Regions from separate parts of the Herbaspirillum camelliae genome, predicted to be linked through region 2. Evidence: predicted binding sites of a transcription regulator. Region 2 holds the regulator's gene; the other holds the start of a gene.

Region 1 (9,286 bases), 530 kb from region 2:
GCGCTTTTCGCTGTGGGGGACATTGCTGCTGGTGGGCGGCCTGCTGGTGGTGGGGTTGCATGGCGCGATGGCCGGCGGCTCGCTCACGCCAGAGGGCGCCTGGCGCGGCGACCTGCTGTTCGTGCTGTCAGCCTTCATGTGGGCCTGGTATCTGGTGCTCAACAAGACCTGGGGCCTGCCGCCGCTGGATGCGGTCGCCATGACCCAGGTGCTCTCGCTGGGCTGGGTGCTGGCGGCGCTTCCCTGGCAAGGGGCGGAGACCTTTTCCAAGCCCTGGGCGGCGCTGGCGCTGCAGTCGCTCTATCACGGCGTGCTGGTCAGCATTGTCAGCGTGGCGCTGTTCAACTGGGTGGTGGCGCGTCTGGGCGTGAAGGCGATGATGCTCAATGCGCTCTCGCCGCTGTTTGGCGTGCTGGCTTCGGCCTGGGCGCTGCAGGAGCCGCTGCCGCCGTCCATGCTGGCTGGCGCGGCGGCCATCATGGCGGGCCTGGCGCTGTCGCTGCGCCGGCCCGGCGGGAGCCGCTGCGGCGCTCAGCGCGCGCGACGAAAAGTCAGGTTGTAGCGGCAGGCTCCGGTGAGCGGATGCTCTGCCTGCCGCACCGTATCGACGCCATGGAAAGCCAGCCGCGCCGGTCCGCCCCAGACCACCACGTCACCACTTTCCAGGCGCATGCATTGCGCCTTGTCGCTGCGCTCCATGCCGCCAAACAGGAAGGTGGCCGGCAGACCCAGCGACACCGAGACAATGGGCTGGGTCATGTCGATTTCATTGCGGTCCTGGTGCAGCGACATCTTGGCGCCGGGTTCATAGCGGTTGACCAGGCAGGCGTCCGGCACGAACGCCGCAAAGCCGGCCGCCTCTGCGGCGCGTCCGGCCAAGGCCAGGAAAGACGCTGGCATGAGCGGCCAGTCGCGCTCGCTCAAGGGGTCCAGCGACTGGTAGCGATAGCCGCGCCGGTCCGTCACCCAGCCGTACTGCCCGCAATTGCTCATGGCCACCGACATGCGAAAACCGCCCGGCGTCTGCATGTGCCGCAGGGGCGACTGCGCCAGCACGGTCGCGATGTCCTGCATCAGTTGCGCGGCCTCGCTGGCATCGACAAAGGCGCGCAGCAAGAGCGCGCCCTCGGTGATGCGTTCCACCGCGGGCGTGCGTTCCAGGCCAGCGAACAGATCGCCAGTCACGACCGCCCCGCCGTGCGCGGCGGCGGCGCATCGATGAAGCGGCTGACCTCGTCCAGCGTGGGGGCGATGAACCGCAGCGGACGCGCCAGGCTGCCCACCAGCGAGGCGTGGGAGGTATTGTCGAAATAGGTCTCCACCACCGGCACCCCGTGCTGGCGCAGCAAGGCGGCCAGGCCACCGGTGTTGCGGGTGGCCGAGACCAGCTTGTCCTGGTGCGAGGCGATCAGCAGTGCTGGCGGCGCGCTGGCCTGGACGTGGCGCACCGGCTGCGAATCGGGGGGCGAGTCGGGGAAGTGGAATACCGGTTTCACGTCCGGGTTTTCGATGGGCAGGAAGTCATAGGGGCCGGCCAGGCCTATCCAGCCGCGCAGTTGCGCCGGCGTCGCGCCAGCGGCGTCCAGCCAGCGCGCATCCAGCGCCATCATGGCGGCGTTGTAGGCGCCAGCGCTATGGCCCATGACGAAGACCCGCTGCGGATCGCCGCCCAGCGCCTGCAGCGAGCGCAAGGTCCAGGCCACGGCCTGGGCGCTGTCCTGGAGGAAATCGGGATAGCTGACTTCGGGATAGAGGCGGTAGTCCGGCAGCACGGCGATGACCCCGCGGGAGGCCAAGGCTTCACCGACGAAGGCATAGTCCTTGCGGCTGCCCTGGTTCCAGCTGCCGCCATAGAAGAACACCACCACCGGCCGCCCCTGCGGCGGTGTGCTGGCCGTGTCGGCGGGGCGATAGACATCCAACTGCTGGCGTGCATTGTCGCTGCCGGCATAGGGCACGCCTTCGGTCTTGAGGTAGGTCGAGGCGGGCGTAACGGCATTGATGGCCGTCAGCGGCGAACAGGCGATGAGGCTGCCCAGCAGCGCGGTAGCGCCAGCCAGGATGAGTGCGGCCTTGCCAGGAACAGGCATGCGCGGCTCCGGTAATGAGGGAACAGCTATTGTAGCCGCGCCTGCGCGCCGCTTCAGGCGCCCTCCCGGTTTGCTGCTTCGCGCGCCAGCAGCGCGGCCTTGCGCTGTATGCCCCAGCGGTAGCCGGAGGGCGAGCCATCCAGGCGCACGATGCGGTGACAGGGGATGAGCACGGCGATCTCGTTGTTGGCGCAGGCATTGGCCACGGCCCGCACGGCCGCCGGTTGCCCCAGGCGCGCGGCCAGTTCGGAATAGGTCAAGGTCACGCCTGACGGAATGCTGCGCAAGGCTTGCCAGACCCGCTGCTGGAACGCCGTACCCCGCACGTCCAGCGGCAGCGCCGCGCCTTGCCGGGGGTCTTCCAGCGCCGCCAGCACCTGCGCCAGCATGCGTTCGAAGTCGGCGTCGCCGGGCGCCAGGTCGGCCTGCGGAAAACGGTCCTGCAACTGACGTACCAGCACATCGGCGTCCTCGCCCAGCGTGACGGCGCAGATGCCCTGCCCCGTCGCGGCCACCAGCAAGGCCCCCAGCCAGCACTGCGCCACTGCGAAGCGGATGCGCTCGCCGCTGCCGCCGCGCCGGTAGGCGCTCGGTTTCATGCCTAATTGGGCGTCGCTGTGGGCATAGAAGCGCCCGCTGGAATTGAAACCGGCCTCGTAGAGCGCCTCGGTCACGCTGCTGCCCTGGCCAAGCTGGGCGCGCAGGCGCTGGCCGCGATGGGCATCGGCATAGGCCTTGGGGGTGACGCCGGTATGGGCCTTGAAGATCCGATGGAAGTGATAGCGGCTCAGGCCCACCGCCTCGGCCAGGGCGGCGGTGTCCGGTGCGGTCTCGGCGGCTTCGATCAGGCGGCAGGCCTGCGCCACGGCCTCGGCCTGGCGCTGCACCAGCGGCGGCAGGTCGGGCCGACAGCGCTGGCAGGGCCGAAATCCGGCCGCCTCGGCCGCAGCGCAGCTGGCGTGGAAGGCGACGTTCTTGCGCAAGGGCGTGCGCGCCCCGCAGGAAGGCCTGCAATAGACGCCGGTGGTCTTCACCGAATACCAGAACTGGCCGTCAGCAGACTGGTCGCGCTGCTGTACGGCGCGCCAGCGGGCAATATCGATGGACTCGGTGGGTTCGTTGGTAAGCTCAGGCAGTGTCGGCATGATGCGCTCAAGGCGATGGCAATGTCCGGATTCTAGGCCGCACAGCAAGCGGACACACTCCGCCGCTTGCTTTCGAATCCGCTGCGCCCGCCTACTGCGAGAAGCGGATGCGCTGGCGCGACTTGACCGGCTGCATCACGTGTTCCAGCGGCAGTTCATGCGACTGCTTGACCTTCTTGAGGGTGATGTTGGATTTGACATTGGTCACGCCCGGCAGGCGCAGCAGGCGCGTCATCATGAATTCGGAAAACGCCGCCAGGTCGGGGGCGACGATGCGCAGGATATAATCGCCCTCTCCCGTGACCGAAAAGCACTCGGTCACCTCGGGCATGGTCTCCACGGCCTTCTCGAAGAGCTCGCCGCGGGTCTCGCCTTGGCGATCCAGCGTCACGGTGGTGAAGGCCGTCACACCCAGGCCGACCACGGCCGGGTCCAGCACGGCGGTGTAGCGTTCGATGACGTGGGCTTCTTCCAGGCGCTGCACGCGACGGCTGATCTGCGAGGTCGACAAGTGGACCTTCTGGCCCAGGGCGCTATTGGTGATATGGCCGTCGCGCTGCAGCTCGGTCAGCAGCGCGAGGTCATAGCGGTCCACATTGATGATGCTCATTTATCTCTCCAATTTACCTATTTAAGAATTATTTGTGCATATTACCTAGTTTATCGCGCAAAAAAACAATCACATATTGCGCTTTTTACGCAATAAACTCCTCGCATAGGCCGCATTTGCCGGCCGCACCTGATACGAGGAGACACAGATGGGCCACACCGAGACCAATTTCGCCCCCGCCGCCAGCGGCGACCTGTTCGACAATCCCATGGGCACCGACGGTTTCGAATTCGTCGAATACACTGCCGCCGACCCTGCCGCCATCGCCGGTGTGCTGGAACTGATGGGCTTTACCGCCGTGGCGCGGCACCGCTCCAAGAACGTCACCCTGTACCGTCAAGGCCAGGTCAACTTCATCCTCAACGGCGAACCCGGCAGCAATGCCGCCGCCTTCGCCCAGGTGCATGGCGCCTCGGTGAACGCCATGGCCTTCCGGGTCAAGGATGCCGCCCAGGTCTACAAGCGTGCGCTGGAACTGGGCGCGGAAGGCGTCGAGGCCAAGCTGGGGCCGATGGAACTGAATATTCCCGCCATTCGCGGCATCGGTGGTTCGCTGCTGTACCTGGTGGACCGCTATGGCGAGAATGGCTCCATCTATGACGTGGACTTCCAGTTCTTCCCCGGCGTGGAGCGCAATCCCAAGGGCGTGGGCCTCACCTATATCGATCACCTGACCCACAACGTCATGCGCGGCGCGATGGATACCTGGTCTTCCTTCTACACCCGCCTGTTCAATTTCCGCGAGATCAAGTATTTCGACATCGAAGGCAAGGTCACCGGCCTGCGCTCGCGCGCCATGACCAGCCCGTGCGGCAAGATCCGCATTCCCATCAACGAGAGCGCCGACGACAAATCGCAGATCGAGGAATTCATCAAGCAGTACAACGGTGAAGGCATCCAGCACATCGCCCTGGGCACCGACGACATCTACCAGACCGTGCGCGCCCTGCGCGAGCGTGGGGTGCCGCTGCAGGACACCATCTCCACCTATTACGACCTGGTCGAACGCCGCATCCCCGGCCATGGTGAAGACCTGGACGCCCTGCGTGAACTGAAGATCCTGATCGATGGCGCGCCCACGGCCGGCCAGGGCCTGCTGCTGCAGATCTTTACCCAGAACCTGATCGGCCCGGTGTTCTACGAGATCATCCAGCGCAAGGGTAATGACGGCTTCGGCGAGGGCAATTTCAAGGCGCTCTTCGAATCCATCGAACTGGACCAGATGCGCCGTGGCGTGATCTGAATCTCCTGACCACGCTACCCACCCGGCCAGGAAAGGCGGAGCCCGCATCAAGGCGGCTCCGCCTTTTTCATTTTGCGGCTCAAGCTTTGCCCCAGGCTGCCGTAAAACATGCAGGCAATCCCATCTCACTAGCGCCTCGTCAGGGGCTGGAGTCCGCATGTACGTCGATCAGACAAGGCAAGACGCTGTCCCGCAAGCCGCAGGCACCGACACACTGGATCACGATCCGGCCGAACTGATCGCGCAACTGAGCCATCGCATCCTGATCCTGCAACAGCAGGCGCAGTCGCTGGCGCGCTTCCCCGCCAACAAGGATGGCAAGCAGCAGCGTCAGTTGCTGCAGCAGCAGATCCGCAATCTCTACCAGCAATTGTTCGTGCTGGAACAACAGCAGGCGCAGCAACGCAGGCGCAGCGACAACTATCTCAGCATGGCGTTATCGATGGCCGCCCACGCCGCGCACCATCACGCTCATGGCGTGGCGCTGGCGCCGTCGGCTTGAGCCAGTTCAATGGCTGAGATCAGGAAGCGGAGGATCGCGGTAGGCCTTATCGATCAAGATGTTCGCTTTCTTCAGGGCATCCTCTGCGGTCTGCCGCTGCCCGCGAATGCATTTATTTTTGCAAAGCAAGCGGACAATATTCCCTACCTTGATCACGGAATGATCGCCCCCCGCCAGAGCACCTAGCGAAACGCCGAAATCGGCGTCAGCTTCTTGTCGCGCGGAATATTGAACTTGGTCTTGGGACCAAACCACTTGGTCCACAGGGCGTCGATTTCCCCGTCCTTTTCCAGCGCGGCCAGCGCCGCATTGACGGCGTCACGCAGCCGGTGTTCGCCCTTCTTCACGCCCAGCGCGGTCGGCTCCCAGGACAGCGCCCCCTCGACGAACTTGAAGCGCCCGGCCGATTCGTTGACGAAACGGATGCCCGAAGGCATGGAAATGGCCAGACCGTCCGCCCGGCCCTGGGCCAGCGCCAGGAAAGCCTGCGGCGTATCGGCAAAGGTCTGCAGCATGGCCTTGGGCAGTACACGGCGCACTGCCTGTTCCGGAGTTGAGCTGCGATTGGCGCTGATGCGCTTGTCGGCCAGGTCCGAGATCAGGTTCAGGCCGGAGTCGGATTGCACGATCAGCTTGATCGGATTCTGGTAATGCGAGGCAGTGAAGTCGATCTGGCGGGCACGCTCGCGCGTATAGCCTAGGGCCGCCGAGACCAGATCGACCTGCCCCCCGATGAGGGCCGGCAAGCGCCCTTCCACCGTCACGCTCTTCTGCTCCATCTGCACGCCCAGCCTGCGCGCCACGGCGGCGCACATGTCCACGTCGAAACCGACCACCTGGCGACTCTGCGGATCAGGAAAACCGAGCGGCTCGTTATTGGCCAGCGTCGCGCAGACCAGCGTACCGCGGGCCTGGATATCGGCCAGGCGATCGGCCTGGGCCAGGCCAGGGAAAAGCGCGGCACAGGCCACCAGGAGGCTGCCCTTGCCCATGCGTTTGATGTGCTGCGAAATCTTTTTCATGCGCTTTTTCATGCTTTTCCTCGTCGAGTGGCGAGGATAGCCTGAAACAATCCTTACTGTCACGAATGGCCAGGGTGAACAACAAATCAGCATCCAGGAAAAAGCCGCCCGGTTTGCACCGGACGGCTTCTCGGAAATACGCTCTCTGTAACGGCCAGGCAGCTCGTCAGGCCACCCTGCGCGCGCGACGCCGACGCCACAAGACCAGCATCAGCAGCGCCACCAGCAAGCCCGCCAGCGCCATCCCGGTGCGGGCCAGCCACAACAGCGGCGACGCCTCGCCACCGCCACGCAATGCGGAGACCCGCTTTGCCGTGACACTGGCCTTGCTGCCGCCGATGTCCTGCAACAGGTAGTTGGTGACCGCAGCCACCTGCTCATCGTTGAGCGTATGGGCAAAGCCGATCATGCCCTGTCCATGCTCGGGCAACACCCCTTCCAGGATGGCCATGACCACATTGTCACCATTGGGCTGGTGCAACACCGGGTGCCCCTGCAGCGGCGGCAGGCCATTCAGGCCCTGGCCGGCGGTGTTGTGGCAGGACGCGCAATTGTTCATGTAGACGCGCGCGCCCAGGCTCAGCGCGGCCAGCGCCTGCGGCGTGTCATCCCCCTGCACCGGCGTGAGGCCGACGGGCGGCTTGGCGACGACTGGTGCTGCGGTGGCGGCTGTCGGCGGCAACAGGTAGCTGGCCATCGCGTCCAGGTCTTCACGGCGCAGGCGCGAGAAACTCATCTCGATGGCTTCCAGCATCGGGCCGGCCGCCGTCGCACCGTTGGCGGCGTGGCCGCTGGCCAGGTAGTCGGCCAGCATCTCGCGCGTCCATGCCGGCTTGGCCTGCAAGGCGGCGGGCGTGATGTCCGGCGCATACCAGGTACCCAGCGAGCCGCCTTGCAGGCGGCGCTCCAGTTGCTCGGCCATCAGGAAGTTGCGCGGCGTGTGGCAGGTACTGCAATGGGCCAGGCCCTGCACCAGGTACGCACCGCGATTCCACTGCGCCGACTGCGAGGGATCGGGCTCAAACGGTTTCTTGTCCAGGAACAGCCAGTTCCACGCCTTCATCGACAGACGGATGTTGAACGGGAACGGCAAGTCCGTCGCCGGCGCCGCCTGGTCCACGGCGGCTACGCCCTGCATGAAATAGGTGTAGAGCGCCGTGACATCCTCGTCATTCAAGCGCGCATAGGCCGTATAGGGCATGGCCGGATAGAGCTGGCTGCCATCGGCGCGTACGCCCTGGCGCAGGGCGGCGGCGAACTGGTCGCGGGTGTAGCTGCCGATGCCTGCGGTCTTGGAGGGCGTGATGTTGGTGCTGTAGATCGTCCCCAAGGGACTGCTGATCGGATGGCCGCCGCTGAAAGGCGCACGCCCTTTCTGGCTGTGGCAGGCGGCGCAGTCACCGGCAATGGCCAGGTACTCGCCGCGCTTGATCAGTTGTCCCTCATCGGCCGCATGAGCCAGATGGGACATGCCCCCCACACCCAGCAGGGCAACAATGGCCAGCAGGCGCTTGAACGGCTTACGCATGACGGCTCTCCTCGATGATCTTGTCGGCCGTGCGCAAGGCCAGCGCCATGGCAGTCAGGGTGACGTTGCAGGTGCCCACGGTGGGCATGACGCCGGTGCCGACCATGAAGAGGTTCTCGTGGTCATGCGCGCGCCCCCAGGCGTCGGTGACGCTGGTGGCCGGGTCCAGGCCCATGGAAAGCGTGCCGGTGATGTGCTGGCGATTGGAGAACGCCCCGCTCTTGCTGTGCTTGATGTTGGTCGCGCCCAGCTTGGCGGCGATGGCGTCGTAGCAGGCGCGGGTCTTTTCGGTTCCCTTGACGACGTAGTCGTCCACGTTCCAGTATAGGGCCGGCACGGGCAGGCCGAGTTCATCCTTCTTCTCGCCCAGGGTGACGCGGTTGTTACGGTCCGGCAGTTGTTCCAGCGCGTTCTTGATGCTCAGGCGACGCGCCGCGCGGAACAGGATCTGCTCTTCCAGGCGCTTGCCGAAATAGCCCTCGGCCACCACTTCCTTGGTCACGGACGCGACCTGGGAGGCATTGGAGATATCGATGCGGAACGGCGCATGTTCGGCGCGGAAGTCGCCGTCGCGGAACTGACCGATCGAACAGGGGCTGACCGGGCCACGACCGGGCCAGATTTCTTCATCCACATCGAAGGTCACGCCGATGGCCGGGTGGTCGCACAGATTGCGGCCGACGTTGTCGCGCGCATTGGCAATGCCCTGCGGGAACCTGTCGCTGGTCGACATGAGCAGCAGCTTGGGGGTTTCGATGGCGTTGGCCGCCAGCACGAAGGTCTGCGCCGTGATGCGATGGCTGACCTTGTTCCAGTCATAGTAGTGAGCGGCGGCGATGCGGCCCTTCTCATCATGCTCGAGGCGATAGACCACCGCCTCGGTGATGACCTTCACGCCGCTGTCTTCGGCCTGCTGGGCCGCCAGTCCACCGTGGTATTGCGCATCGATGGGACACAGCGGCATGCAGTTGTTGTTGCCGCAGCAGGCCGGGCGGCCATCATAGTTGCGGCTGTTGCGACCGGTGCTGTCGTCCAGCACCGTGAACTCCGGCGCCAGGCGAGCCGTGACGCGTTGCTGCAGCCAGGAGGCCGGCACCCGCTCCATGGGGAAGGGATGCTTGCGCGGCGAACCACTCTCGGGCGAAC
Region 2 (9,286 bases):
CGCGCCCTGGCTGCCCGCACCACCAGCTTCCTGGCCCAGGCCAGCGAGGACAGCAGCGTGACCAAGCAGCAACTGCTGGACATCATGATGGCCCAGGACTTCCAGGACCTGACCGGTCAGGTCATCAAGCGTGTGACCAAGCTGGCGCATGATCTGGAGTCGCAACTGGTGCAGTTGCTGGTGGACTATGCGCCATCGGAAGCCAAGCGCGAGGATACGGGCCTGCTCAACGGCCCGCAGATCGATCCGGCCGGCAAGGACGTGATCGCCAACCAGGGGCAGGTCGATGACCTGCTGGAGAGCCTGGGTTTCTGAGCTCTCTGCCGGATGGGGTGTTGTTGTCAAGGCAATTCCCCATCCTTTGTTGTGCTGGCAACACATTCCTCCCTCATTATCCCGTTCCGAGACGTGGCGTACTGCCACAGGCAGAGCCTTGCGTTTTTGCCTAGTCCGAAATGGGGGACCTTTCCGCCCTTATTCCCCTGATGCCCGCGCTGGCTGCTCGCCAATAATCCTACCCTATTGTTCGATAAATCCGTCCAGCGCACGCGACGCCGGGCGGGCAGCAGTTTAGCAGGGGGTGCGGCGCATGGCCGAAGACAGCGACATGGAGCGGACAGAACCCGCCACGGGCAAACGCATAGAGCGTGCCCGTGAGCAGGGTGATGTGCCGCGTTCGCGCGAACTGGCCACCTGCCTGGTGCTGCTGGTCGGCGGCAGTTGCGTCTGGATGTTCAGCGGCCCGGTGGTGACCAGCCTGGACCGCGTCATGGTGGCCATGATGAGCCTGGAACGGGCGGCCATCTATGACCCGGTGGTGCTGATGAACCTGATGAGCGCGCGCTGTCTGGATGTGGCCATCGCGGTCATTCCGCTGGCCTTCCTGATGACCCTGGCGGCCATGGCCGCGCCGCTGACGCTGGGCGGCTGGCTGTTCAATGTCAGCTCGCTGGCGCCCAAGTTCAGCAAGCTCAATCCGATCAGCGGGTTTGCCAACATGTTTTCGATCAATTCCCTGGTCGAATTGGGCAAGGCCGTCCTCAAGACCCTGCTGGTGGGAACGGTGGCCTGGGTGACCATACGCAGCCAGCTCGATGCGGTCATGGGGCTGGGGGTGGAGTCGCTCAAGACGGCGGGCGCCCACGCCGCGCAATTGCTCTGGATCAGCTTCATCACCATGGTCAGCGCGCTGATCTTCATTGCCGTGCTGGATGTGCCTTACCAGCTCTGGAATTACGGCCGCAAGCTGCGCATGACGCGCGAAGAGGTCAAGCAGGAACACAAGGAATCCGAAGGTGACCCCCACATCAAGGGCAAGATCCGCGCGATGCAGCGCGCCATGGCCCGCCGCCGCATGATGGCCGAGGTGCCGACGGCCGATGTGGTGGTGACCAACCCGACCCACTATGCGGTCGCCCTGAAATACAGCGAAGGCAAGATGGGCGCGCCCAAGGTGGTGGCCAAGGGCAGTGACGAGATCGCTGCCAAGATCCGCGAGCTGGCCCGCGAACATCGCGTGCCGCTGCTGGAAGCACCACCGCTGGCGCGTGCCCTGCATACCCATACCGAGATCGGTGACGAGATTCCCGAGGCCCTCTACACCGCCGTGGCCGAGGTGCTGGCCTATGTGTTCCAGCTGCGCACCTACGGCCAGTTTGGCGGCACGCGTCCGGTCGAACCGACCGGGCTGGAAGTACCCAAGGAACTCGACCCGCTCACCGCGCCCAAGAAACCGCGCGGCTCACAGCGTAGAACCAGGCAGTAACGATGGCAACCAAACTCAATACCATGAAAATCCCGGCCTGGGTGCCGGTCAAGAACGCCAAGGCCATGGCGGCCCCCATCCTCATCGTCATGATGCTGGCGATGATGGTGCTGCCGCTGCCGGCCTTCATGCTGGACCTGCTGTTCAGCTTCAACATCTCGCTGTCGGTGATCGTGCTGATGACCGCGCTCTATACCGTCAAGCCGCTGGACTTCATCGCCTTCCCGGCGGTGCTGCTGGTCTCGACCATGCTGCGCCTGTCGCTCAACGTGGCCTCCACCCGTGTCGTGCTGACCGAAGGCCATACCGGCCCGGACGCCGCCGGCAAGGTGATCGAGGCCTTCGGTCACTTCCTCATCGGTGGCAACTACACGGTCGGTATCGTGGTGTTCGTGATCCTGACCATCATCAACTTCATGGTTGTGACCAAGGGTGCTGGCCGTATCGCTGAAGTGGGCGCGCGCTTCACCCTGGACGCCATGCCCGGCAAGCAGATGGCCATCGACGCCGACCTCAACGCCGGCTTGATCGGTGAGCCCGAAGCCCGCGCCCGCCGCAAGGAAGTGGCGCAGGAATCCGAGTTCTACGGCGCCATGGACGGTGCTTCCAAGTATGTGCGCGGCGACGCCGTGGCCGGCATCATCGTTACCGTCGTCAACATCGTCGGCGGCCTGGTGGTGGGCATGGTGCAGCACGACCTGGCCTTCGACGCCGCCCTGAAGAACTACACCTTGCTGGCCATCGGTGACGGCCTGGTGGCGCAGATCCCCTCGCTGATCATTTCCACCGCCGCCGGTGTGGTGGTCTCGCGCGTGGCCAACGACCAGGACGTGGGCGGCCAGCTGATCAATCAGCTCTTCGCCAAGCCGGAAGTGCTCTACATTACCGCCGTCATCATCGGCGGCATGGGTCTCATCCCCGGCATGCCGCACATCGCCTTCATCCTGCTGGCCGCAGCCATGGGCGGTGGCGCCTACGCCATCAGCAAGCGCGTCGAAAAGGCCAAGACCGAGGCCGCTGCCAGCCAGGCGCAGGCGGCCGCCGGCGGCGGCGCGGCGGCGGCCCCGCAGGAAAGCGAAGAGGCCACCTGGAACGACGTCATGCCGGTCGATACCCTCGGCCTGGAAGTGGGTTATCGTCTCATCCCGCTGGTGGACAAGGGGCAGGGCGGCGAGTTGCTCAAGCGCATCAAGGGCATCCGCAAGAAATTCGCCCAGGAAGTGGGCTTCCTGTCGCCGCCGATCCATATCCGCGACAATCTGGAATTGAAACCCTCGGCCTATCGCATTACCCTCAAGGGAGTGGAAGTCGGCAACGGCGAGGCCCATGCTGGTCAGTATCTGGCCATCAATCCCGGCATGGTGACCGGTCCCTTGCCGGGCATGATGACCACCGACCCGGCCTTCGGGCTGCCGGCGGTGTGGATCGACAATGGTCTGCGCGAGCAAGCCTCTACCATGGGTTACACCGTGGTCGATGCCGGCACCGTGGTGGCCACGCACCTGAACCACCTGATCACCACCCATGCTGCAGAGCTGCTGGGACGCCAGGAGGTGCAGAGCCTGCTGGACCACCTCGCCAAGGATGCGCCCAAGCTGGTCGAGGACCTGGTGCCCAAGATGCTGCCGCTGGGCAGCCTGCAGAAGGTGTTGCAGAACCTGCTTGCCGAAGGCGTGCATATCCGCGATATGCGCACCATCATCGAGACCCTGGCCGAGCACGCCGCGCGCATCCAGGATCCGACCGACCTCACCGCGATCGTGCGTATCGCGCTGGGCCGGGCGATCGTGCAGCAGATGTTCCCGGGCGAAACCGAGTTGCCGGTCATGGCGCTCGATTCCAAGCTGGAGCGTCTGCTCATGCAGGCCCTGCAGGCCAGCGGCGAGTCCGGCGGCATCGAGCCGGGCCTGGCCGATTCGCTGGTGCAGCATACCGAGATAGCGGCGCAGCGCCAGGAACAGATGGGGTATTCGCCGGTGCTGTTGGTGGGCGCGCCCTTGCGTACGCTGCTGGCGCGCTTCCTGCGCCGGGCCATGCCACAATTGCGCGTGCTGTCGCACGCTGAAGTACCCGAGTCGAAAACGATTAAAGTTACCAGCCTAGTTGGAGGGCAAGCATGAACGTCAAGAAATTTATCGCCAATTCTTCTCGCGAGGCCTGGCGCCAGGTCCGCGAGGCGCTTGGGCCGGATGCCGTCATTCTCTCCAACCGCAATATTCCTGACGGGGTGGAAATCCTGGCCATGGCCAATGAGGATATGACGACCCTGGTCGCGCCCACCGGTGCGCGCGCCCCGTCAGGTCGTCCCCAGCCCGCCTCGCTGCAGCAGCAGTCGGGCTTGCCGCCGGCGCAGCAGCCACGCCGTCCGGCCCTGTTGTCTTCGCCGCCGGCGCAAGCCCGCCCGGCGCGGGACAGCGCTCCCTTGCTGGACCAGCCCGGCAGCGAACGCGGCCAGGGTCGCGCCGAGGCCGCGCCGGCGGCCGATGCCCGCGTCTGGCGCAACCGCACCCGCGACAGCGCTCAGCGTCGTCCTGCCACTTCGGCCGCCGCCCAGCAGGGGCACGAGCAGGAGCAGGACCGTCCGCGTTCGGCCCTGCCTGAATTCGATGGCAAGGACTACGACGAGATTCTCTCCGAGGTCATGAGCGAGATCCGCTCCATGCGCGGCGTGCTGGAAACCCAACTGGCCGAGATTTCCTGGGGCGGCACGCAGAAGCGTGAACCGCTCAAGGGCATCGTCCTGAAGGAAATGCTGGCGGCCGGCTTCTCGGCCAGCCTGTCGCGTCTGATCACGGAAAACCTGCCGGCCAATTCCAAGTCCCAAGACATCATGTTCTGGGTCAAGTCGGTGCTGGCCCGCAACCTCAACACCCTGGCCAACGAAAACGAATTGCTGGAAAACGGCGGCGTCTTCGCCATGGTCGGCCCCACCGGCGTGGGCAAGACCACCACCACCGCCAAGCTGGCGGCGCGCTGCGTGATGCGCCACGGCTCCGGCAAGCTGGCCCTGATCACCACCGACGGCTACCGTATCGGCGGCTACGAACAGTTGCGCATCTACGGCAAGATCCTGGGCGTGATGGTGCACTCGGTCAAGGACGAGACCGACCTGCGCATTGCGCTGGAAGAGTTGAAGGGCAAGCACACCGTATTGATCGACACCGCCGGTGTGGGCCAGCGCGACCAGATGGTGGCCGAGCAGGACGCCATGCTCACCGGCGCCGGCGTGGACATCAAGCGCCTGCTGTGCCTGAACGCCACCGCCACTGGCGGCACCTTGAACGAGGTGGTGCATGCCTATTCCAGCTCCGGCCTGGCCGGCTGCATCATCACCAAGCTCGACGAAGCGGCCACCATCGGCAATGTGCTGGACGTGGTGATCCGTCACAAGCTCAACCTGCACTACGTGGCCAACGGCCAGCGCGTGCCTGAAGACCTGCATGTGGCCAACAAGCTCTACCTGGCCGACCGCGCCTTCAAGCAGAAGCGCGAGACTGCGCCTTTCGAATTCCAGGAGGGTGAGTTACCCGGCGTGATCGGTCCCACCGCCATGTCCATGAATGACAAAGGTCTGCGCGAGGTGAGCTTTGGCTAGTTACGATGGCGACCAGGCCGCTGGATTGCGCCGGATGCTGGAGCGTCCGGTCCCCAGGCTGTTTACCTTCTTCTCCGTGCTAGGGGAGGAAGACAAGAGCGCCATGCTCATCAATCTCGCAGCTTCGCTGGCGCAGGCCAAGCATAGCGTGCTGGTCATCGATGGCGATGTGGCCACCACCGGGCTGCTCACCCGCATCGGTTTGCGCCACGACGTGGCCACGCTGCAGGAGGTGGCGCGCATGGAGCGTGCACCGCGCGAAGCGACCCGCATGTTGCCGGAAGGTTTTTCGATGGCGCGCATTGCGCGGCGCAGCGTTCCTTCTGCCAGCGATCCGCAGGCCGGGCAACTGGCGGAGATCTTCGACAGCCTCATCGAGCAGGCCGAGATCACCCTGGTCAATGGCGTGCTGTCGGCGGACCAGTCGCTGCCGGTGCCGACCATGGAGATGGGGGAGATCGTGATCCAGGTCTCGACCACGGCGTCCTCGATCAAGGCTGCCTATGTGCTGCTCAAGAGCCTGAGCGACCGCATTGGTCGTCGTCCGTTCAGTCTCATCGTCAATGATGCGACCGAAGCCGAGGCGCGCACCGTCTACGCCAACATGGCGCAGGCGGCCAGCCGCTACCTGGCGGCGCAGCTCGATTACCTGGGCGCCATCCCGGCCGACGACCATATCCGTCGCGCCACCGGGCAGGGGCGCGCGGTGATGGATGTGTTTCCGTTCGCGACGGCGGCGCTGGCTTTCCAGCGCCTGTCCAAGAAATTCACCGCAGCCGAATCGGCGCGCAGCACTTACGGGATGGCGACCGACGGTGCGAGTCTGGGAGTGTGACGTGCATGTATAACGTCAAGGGAAAAAAAGGCAAGAACGATTTGCTGGAGCAGCATGCGCCGCTGGTGAAGAAGCTGGCGCATCAGCTCAAGGCAAAGTTGCCTCCCAGCGTGGAGGTGGACGACCTCATCCAGGCCGGCATGATGGGCCTGCTCGATGCCGTCAACCGCTACGAGGAAACCCATGGCGCCCAGTTCGAGACCTATGCCGTGCAACGTATTCGCGGTGCCATGCTCGATGAGCTGCGCAGCAGCGACTGGCTGCCGCGCAGCATCCGCCAGAACGCCCGCAAGGTCGAAGAAGCCATGCAGACGTTGCTGCAGCAGTTGGGGCGGCAGCCGAAGGAAGCCGAGCTGGCGCAGCACATGCAGATCAGTCTGGAGGACTATCAGTCCCTGCTGAGCGAATGCGGCGGCCATCAGTTGATCTACTACGAAGATTTCCATGACGACGACGGCGGCCACGAGCACTTCCTGGACCGTCACCAGACCTCGGACTCGGACGATCCTCTGCAGAACCTGATCAATGGCGGCTTCCGCGAAGCGGTGGTGGATTCGATCAAGGCTCTGCCCGAGCGCGAGCAGATCCTGATGGCGCTGTATTACGAGCAGGAGATGAATCTCAAGGAAATCGGCGCCGTGATGGGGGTGTCCGAGTCGCGCGTCTGCCAGCTGCACAGCCAGGCCATTTCACGCATGCGCTCCTATCTGCGCGAGCATTCCTGGAGCGGCGTGGCCTGATACGGATCCCGCCCATCATGCAAAAAGCCCGGCAATGCCGGGCTTTTGGTTTTCTGCTGAAGCGGAAAGGGGTGGCGGCGTTACACCACACCCAGCCTGCGGCCCGATGCGCTGATGCTGTTCTGGCCATCGGGGCCATAGAAATTGCCGGCGCCGGTCTTGCCTTGCAGTATGGTCAGGGCGCTCTGGTTGAGCGAGATCTTCTTGCCGATCAGCAGGCCGTTGACGCGGTTCAGTTCCTTGGCGTCCTGCGCCAGTTCGAACAGGGCCGCCCAGTGCTCGCGGTCGGCCTCGCTGCCGCGCTCATTCATCCACTTCTGCATGCCGGCTTCGTCTTCGCTGTAGCCCAGCTGGCCTAGCAGGGTATGGCGGTTGCCGGCCAGGGTGGCCATGTCGGCGACGATGGTGGCTTTTTCGGAGATGACCTCGGTCAGTCCTTCTGGCGTGGCGTCGGCCAGCAGAGCCTGTTCCTGGCGCAGTTTTTCGACCAGGCGCGACAAGGCCGCTTGTTCCTGTTGCAGTTGGCTAGCCGGGTTCATGCAGATCAATCCTGTACTGGGGATCAGGCGCGACGGGCGTTGATCAGGGTCTTGACGGTGTCGATGAGGCCGTTGGCCACTTTGTCGGCGTCGATCTGGAAGGTGCCATTGGCGATGGCGGCCTTGATTTCGGCGACTTTCTTGGCATCGAAGCTGCCGCTGCTGCTGCTGACCTTGGTTTCCAGCGACTGGTAGGTCGCCGACAGGCGCACGCTGTCGGAGGCGGCAGAGCTGGCGGCGCTGTTGCCGGCAGTCGCGCCCGCCTGGGCGTTGTTGCGAGGCTGGGCCTGGGTCTGCTCAGTGTTGAGCGCGGCGGATTTGAGGGCGTCGTTAACGTTCACGGCAGTATTCCTTGTAGGGTGGGGGCGCTTTGCACCCGCCTGTCGCATTGATTATCGACCATTTCCGCGCAAACTTTAACAGCCAGCGCATCTAATTGAGGGGTGTGAAGGATATTTCTTCACATTCTCTCATGTGACGAGACCCGAGGAGGAATTGCCCTGTATTAATTTTATAGCTGATTTTCAATAGTTGATTTCCAGAATCCCGCCAGCCTTGGCAATACCGCTGACCACCTGGCCCGCAGCGGTGCGCGCCTGCGTCATCTGGCCCTCGTTGGCATTGGACAGTGCGCGCGCCTCGGTGGAAATCTGGAAGCCGGGGCCATTGGAGACCACGCGCACCGACTGGCCCTGCTGGACCACCCGCTGGTTGCGGATGGCGTCCATGCGCAAGGGCGTGCCAGCGCGCAACGACATGCCGGCCACACGGCCAATGACCTGCGATTCTTCGGTGATCACGCCAGCCGGCAGGGCCGACATGTCGCCCCGCACCCGGCTGATGTCGCCGGCGCTGATGGTCTGACCCTGGGCCAGCGGCACGGCGGCGATCAGGTAGTCCGAGATCACCTGGACGTTGGCGCGCACGTAGAGGGTCCACGGAGAGGGAGCGATGCATTTCACGCCCACCGAGGTGCGGCCCCACAGGCGCGCGCCATTTGGCATGAAGGCCTGGGGATCCAGGCAGGCCGGCAACACCATGCGCTGATCGATCGGGTCGGTCTGAATGGTGATGCTGCCCGGCAGTCCGGCGGTCTGGGCCTTGAGGAATTGCTCGGCCGTTTGTTGCACGATCTGCAAGTCCTGGCGTTGCGGGGCATTGGGATCGTTTTGCGCCGAGGCGGGAGACAAGGCCAGCATTCCGCCAGCCAGCAAGGCCAAGGCGGCGCAGGCGTGACGCAATGCGCGGAGAAGGTGTTTCATCTTGAGCAACTTGTCCCAAGGGGACATTGGCGAATCTTGGCAGCAATGTTACTTCGCGCGCGCGAGCTCAAAAGGGCAAACAGGGGAGGCTTTTCTCTCTTTATCGCCCCTTAGAGTCGCGGGTGGAAACGTATGATCAAGCCTACGTAATTCCATCATCGGCGTAGTGCGCGAACAGCGCGGGCGGCGCCGGGTTATCTGGAGGGCCTGATGGTCTCTAAGCTAGACGATTTCTTCCGCTTCAATGAGATGGCGATGAACCTGCGCGCCCAGCGCCAGCAGGTGCTGGCGTCCAACATTGCCAATGCGGATACCCCCAACTACAAGGCGCGCGACGTCAATTTCGCCGATGCGCTCAAGAACGCCCTCGACAACAAGGCCACCGCCATGCCGCCGCTGGAGCTGGCGCGTACTGCTGCGTCCCATGTGGCGGGAACGGCGCCCGAGACCGGACCCGGCAGCATCGGCGGCTCGCCGCTGCAGTACCGTGGCGTGGCCCAGGGCAGCGTGGACGGCAACACCGTCGATCTGGATGTGGAACGCAATGAAT

What was found. Region 2 encodes FliA, which starts transcription of late flagellar genes. Its sites were predicted from a motif close to CTAAAGTTTNNNNNNNNNNNGCCGNTA; they were not measured.
Region 1: BGK68_RS14660 (FlxA-like family protein) is a predicted target of FliA. The motif match lies at 5,167-5,193, and genes of this name have one in related genera.

Annotation. Positions count from the first base shown of each region.
Region 1 is NZ_KV880769.1:3,302,581-3,311,866, reverse strand. Features, by position in the region: gene BGK68_RS14690 (DMT family transporter) at 1-562, shown strand, start outside; gene alkB (DNA oxidative demethylase AlkB) at 532-1,185, opposite strand; gene BGK68_RS14680 (alpha/beta hydrolase) at 1,182-2,090, opposite strand; gene ada (bifunctional DNA-binding transcriptional regulator/O6-methylguanine-DNA methyltransferase Ada) at 2,144-3,235, opposite strand; gene BGK68_RS14670 (Lrp/AsnC family transcriptional regulator) at 3,327-3,845, opposite strand; gene hppD (4-hydroxyphenylpyruvate dioxygenase) at 3,994-5,088, shown strand; gene BGK68_RS14660 (FlxA-like family protein) at 5,246-5,590, shown strand; gene BGK68_RS14655 (ABC transporter substrate-binding protein) at 5,773-6,612, opposite strand; gene BGK68_RS14650 (cytochrome c) at 6,779-8,140, opposite strand; gene BGK68_RS14645 (GMC family oxidoreductase) at 8,133-9,286, opposite strand, start outside.
Region 2 is NZ_KV880769.1:3,837,558-3,846,843, forward strand. Features, by position in the region: gene cheZ (protein phosphatase CheZ) at 1-315, shown strand, start outside; gene flhB (flagellar biosynthesis protein FlhB) at 590-1,765, shown strand; gene flhA (flagellar biosynthesis protein FlhA) at 1,768-3,885, shown strand; gene flhF (flagellar biosynthesis protein FlhF) at 3,882-5,360, shown strand; gene BGK68_RS17265 (MinD/ParA family ATP-binding protein) at 5,395-6,195, shown strand; gene BGK68_RS17270 (RNA polymerase sigma factor FliA) at 6,201-6,935, shown strand; gene BGK68_RS17275 (flagella synthesis protein FlgN) at 7,016-7,474, opposite strand; gene flgM (flagellar biosynthesis anti-sigma factor FlgM) at 7,498-7,815, opposite strand; gene flgA (flagellar basal body P-ring formation chaperone FlgA) at 7,999-8,736, opposite strand; gene flgB (flagellar basal body rod protein FlgB) at 8,947-9,286, shown strand, end outside.